Regions from separate parts of the Colwellia sp. MB02u-10 genome, predicted to be linked through region 2. Evidence: riboswitches for the same ligand, from Rfam matches in the RefSeq annotation. Region 2 holds a riboswitch; the other holds the start of a gene.
What was found. Region 2 has a riboswitch for cyclic di-GMP ahead of H4J59_RS15855 (PKD domain-containing protein). Riboswitches for the same ligand answer to the same signal wherever they lie in the genome.
Positions count from the first base shown of each region.

Region 1: another riboswitch for cyclic di-GMP. It lies ahead of H4J59_RS07625 (molecular chaperone); the one in region 2 lies ahead of H4J59_RS15855 (PKD domain-containing protein).

Region 1 is NZ_JACGVK010000111.1:62,283-64,696, forward strand. Features, by position in the region: gene H4J59_RS07615 (hypothetical protein) at 1-358, opposite strand, end outside; gene H4J59_RS07620 (hypothetical protein) at 418-852, opposite strand; gene H4J59_RS07625 (molecular chaperone) at 864-1,580, opposite strand; cyclic di-GMP riboswitch class I at 1,710-1,785, opposite strand.
Region 2 is NZ_JACGVK010000135.1:13,724-16,137, forward strand. Features, by position in the region: tRNA gene H4J59_RS15850 (tRNA-Ser) at 98-188, shown strand; cyclic di-GMP riboswitch class I at 847-931, shown strand; gene H4J59_RS15855 (PKD domain-containing protein) at 1,055-2,414, shown strand, end outside.

The sequences.
Region 1 (2,414 bases), on a different contig from region 2:
CAGCATCGAACGGCACAGTAGTAGCACCCGTATCAGTTCCACCTATCACCAGCAATCCGGCAGTGCCACTTGGTGCAATTGAATAGGTGAATGTTTCTCCAAATTCACCCTGCACGTCAGCAGTAATATTTTGAACTGTAACATCAGAATCAGTGTAAACATCCCCAAAGTCGATATCTGTTAAATTTAGCCCAACAGTGATAGGGGTTATATACTTAGCAACCACATTGATTACAGAGTTTACGCCAGTTTCATCATCTAATGTGCCAGATGAATTAGCCATTGCTGTTGATGACATTGCTAGGATTGATGTAGCTAGTAATACTTTTTTTGATGTTGTTGATAATAATTTTTTCATTTTGAACTCTCTCTATTTCACTTGAAAATAAATAACTTTCCCGCGGTATTGCCGGAAAATTATTGTGCGATATCGTTGTAGGCAACCATCACAGTGACTGTAGCGGCAAGGTCCCCGCTCATATTTCCTGTGTCCAGGTCAACATAAAATTCATGTGCCTGATATGCTCCCGTGCCTGTGTCTATATAAGTTAAACTGTCTGCTGTGTATCCTCCGCTAGAGCTGCGTGAAATCTGCACTACGCCTGTGCTGTCATCATTGCTTATCTCCACCGTATAGTCATAGGTGTTTTCTGCATTGACAGTAAAATCCACCACTACACTGTCCACTTCGCTATCGTTATAAACATCGCCAAAATCGATGGCAGAAAGAGCAAGGGACAGCTCTATTGCTTTTACAGCATCGCCGTTGATGTAAAACACCCCCTCTCTTTCCTCAAATTGAGCTTGTGAAAACGCTGAAAAAAACAACATAATAAAGGCTATTTTATTCACGTGCAGCGCTCCTAGAGTTCAAAGTCGAAGCTCTTGGTAAAATCAATTTGTTCATTAACAAAAACAACCTGCGCAGTGTCGGCTTTAACATCCATTTCCGTTGACTTTTTCAGCTCGAACGAATGCGCCCGGTAGAACCCTTGTTTAAAGCTTTGCTCTTTTATTAAGTTTTTGTTGTTGTAAAACTTAACTTCTATATCAAGCGGATAGGAAAAATTCCCGGTATTTTTAGCCGTTCCCAGCAAGTCATAACCTTGGTCTGTTTTCTCAACCCGCAAGGCATCAAAATTCAGTCCGGTTTTAAGCGCGCCTTTTCGACCGTAATAGGGAACCCCGATATTCATTAGCATAGTTACTTGGTTTTCATTACCTCTCGGAGGCATCTCTTTAAAAACAAGCAGCGCGACATACTCGCCATCCTGTAAATCTGTTTTTATTCTTGGCGCGATTTTTACTTGTATTTTACCCTTAGGCGGAATCACTACTATTTTAGGATAAGCTACCAGATCATCTCCCAGATAGTATTCATCTTTAGCCCATTTGGGTTTTTCAAAATCTACTCTGACCCGCACCACTTGGTTTCCTGAATTAATCAAGGTGGTCTCTTTGGTCACAGGTTGGTCAAGGTTGACACCAAAACTTGTTCGGGTAACCGAGAAGCCAGCAAAGCTGTTAATGGAATAAGTGCAAAGTAATAGTGCAATAACACCTTGTAAATAATTTTTCATATGAATCAAATAATTCCTGCTACATTTTTATCTTTAACGAATTTTACAAAATTCAGGCAAAAAAAATGGCCCTCATAAAGAAGACCATAGATAAAAAAATAGCTCAGGAAACAAAAGTGTTTATTCACTCTCGGCAACTGGCTACCATTTTACAGGCCCTTTAGCTTTGCGTCCCTAGGTTTCCCTAGGTTTGCGATTTATTCACTTTATAAATATTACAACGAAATTATATAACCGCGGTAAAAAGCGATTATCTGATAATGACTTATGTCATTTGTCTTGTGCTGATCAATAATTAAGCTTTGCGATATTTACTAAGCCAACGATATCACAAATACGGGGGATACATATTATTATAAATTTTATAATAATATGTATCCCCCGTATTTGTCTGGTGGTAGGTAATCAGTTCTGAACAATAGGGGGTAAGTTAACGCTAGCTACTTATTAAGGATATTTAGACAGTTTAAAAACTTATATTGTACAGCTCAGCTTATAGTGTCGTTATCAAACCGTTAGTGCTGGTAAACTCATAAAATAGACAAGAGAAAGGATTAACAAAAAAAGCGTTATATCAGAAAAATAAGCGCTTATCTTAAAAATATTTCAAGCAATAGATAATGACAGGCAGGCGAAGTTAATGTCAGAGAAATATACTAGCGGCTGGGTAATTAAGTTAAAACAATGTAAGGTAAATGTTACTAGGTTTATAGGCGACTCAGAGTCAAAGATAATTATAAAATTTATAATTATCTTTGACTTACATTCAAGTCGGTAAATGTGACACAATAGTATTGTACATTTTTATGATGTGATCTTATCGCAATATTTATA
Region 2 (2,414 bases):
CAAACAAAATGCCTAATAAGCTAAATTAGCACTTTACAAAGCAGTGAACAGTATCTATTATTCGCCCCGTTCTCAAGCAGCAATGCTTTCGAACATTGGAGAGATGGCTGAGTGGTCGAAAGCACTGGTCTTGAAAACCAGCAAGGGTTTATAGCCCTTCTAGGGTTCAAATCCCTATCTCTCCGCCAAATTATAAAAAACCGCTAATCGAAAGATTAGCGGTTTTTTTTCGTCTAGAATTTAGTGGATTACGACAAGGTAAGGTTTATAGCGCCAATCCTTCGAGTAGGGTTCAAATTCCTATCTCTCCGCCAAACTATAAAAAACCGCTAATCGAAAGACTGGCGGTTTTTTTTCGTCTAGAATTTAGCGAATTACAACAATGTAGGGTTTATAGCGTTGATCTTTCGAGTAGGGTGCAAATGCCTATCTCACCGCCACATTAAAAATGAAAAAGTCTTTTATATTCAACGGATTTTTTATGTCTACAGGTTTTCAAATCAGTTCAGCAGGATTGACTGAGACAATGTACTTATTTAGACTCACTAATTGCACCTATTTTACAAAAGACTTAAAAAACAGAGGTTCCCCTTTGACATAAAAATTTCATTACTTACCAAAGTACGTCAGTTTGTAAATTTATTGATCCAACTGATGTCTGTCAATTGCAACATTTAATTTAAAACTTCCAAGCTGTATTAGGATTTATCGTCGCATCGTTTCTAATGATTGGATATAAAGAAAATGGTTAAAAATAGCTGAAGTGAAATTTATTTTTTTGATGTTAGCCTTTATCAATACTCGTGTTTACATAGAACATTGATTTATATATCAATATGTTGTACTTTACTTGCAAGGCAAGTATGGAGAAATTCATATACGCAAAGTTTACGACCTTAATGTTTCGGACAAAGGTAGCGTGACTGCAATTCCCTCTTGCTTGCCTATCTATAAAAATTTAATTATAAAATTATATCAAATCGAAAGCTGTTGAATTTAGTTCTACATGGTTGTAGAAGCTTATCAACTCTCGATATAAAGGAATAGTCGTAATATGTTCAAAAATGTCATCAAAAATAACTTTATTAGAAGCAGTGTTTTTGCTGCTATTTGCACTTCTTCTTCGATAGCTAACGCTGATGAAATAAGAGTAGTATTCTCAGATGCTGAAGGCGTAGGCTTTAATAGCCAAGAAGCTTACGTTCCTGAAGGTGGCAATAACGCTACAACACTTGGAGAGGCCCGTAAAAACGTATTGTTTCGTACAATACGTATGATTGAGTCTCAGATAAATATAACATCTGACTTTGCAATAGAAGTAGAATTTGAAGCGTTAAGTGGTTATGGCGCTATTACGCTAGGACCTTCCTTTTCGAGCTTTGATGAAGGTGGTGCTAGCCCTTATGGCATAATGGAAGTAAATCGTCAGTACCCAACCAATTTACGTTATTCGTTACAGAATATTGATACTAGTTCGTGGGATATAGAGAGTGACCCTGTCAGTTCAACACAATTTTCTCCAAATAGCTCGATATACCTTGGTTTTGATAATGAAGGACAACATAGAAGTTTTATTACTACTACCTTGCATGAGTTAACACATGTGATGGGTTTTGCTAGCTTAAATTGTTTAGGTGATTGTTTCCCTGCACCATTATCTAAACCAAGTCACTTTACTAAATTTGTATTTGGCGAAGGTGATCCTTTAGTCGTTTTTGACAATTTATCTATCAGAGAGCAAGAAGAGGTTGTTTCTTCTGGTGATGGACTGTTGTTTCTGGGCTCTACCTCCACACAATCTAAATTATCTGGATTACTCACAGGCGGAATACATAATGGTGCGGTTGAACTACATGCTGATGGACAACTTGACGGACAAGAAATAGCTCATTTTTCACCTAACGTTTATCCTGAACAGTTAATGGCGTCTGTTGGTTCCAATGTATTAAACCTAGGCGCGGCGGCTTATGTTTTATGTGATATAGGTTGGTGTCGTGGCTCTGGTAAGGTTATAGATATTGGATTAAATGTTGAAAATACCAAATTCAAAGCGTTACCTAATGATGGGGTATATGTTGATTTTAATATAGAGAACGCCACAGACGCTCCTGCTAGTGATCTTCTTCTTGAAATAAGATTCCCAGAAGGAACTGCGCTATCAAATGCTCTATTAGAAAATGGTCAGTGTACAATAAATAATAATGCACTTATGTCGTGTACTGCCAAAAATATAGGGGCTAATGAGACGCTTGACGTTCACTTTATGTTGAGTGGCAATATCGGTGATTATGCTTTATCGGGCGAGTTGTCATCCACTTCTTTTGATGTCGATTCAAATGGTAATAATAATTTATTTGATATTGAATTCACCGCTACATCAAACCAAGCACCACAGATAACCTTAGACGAATCAG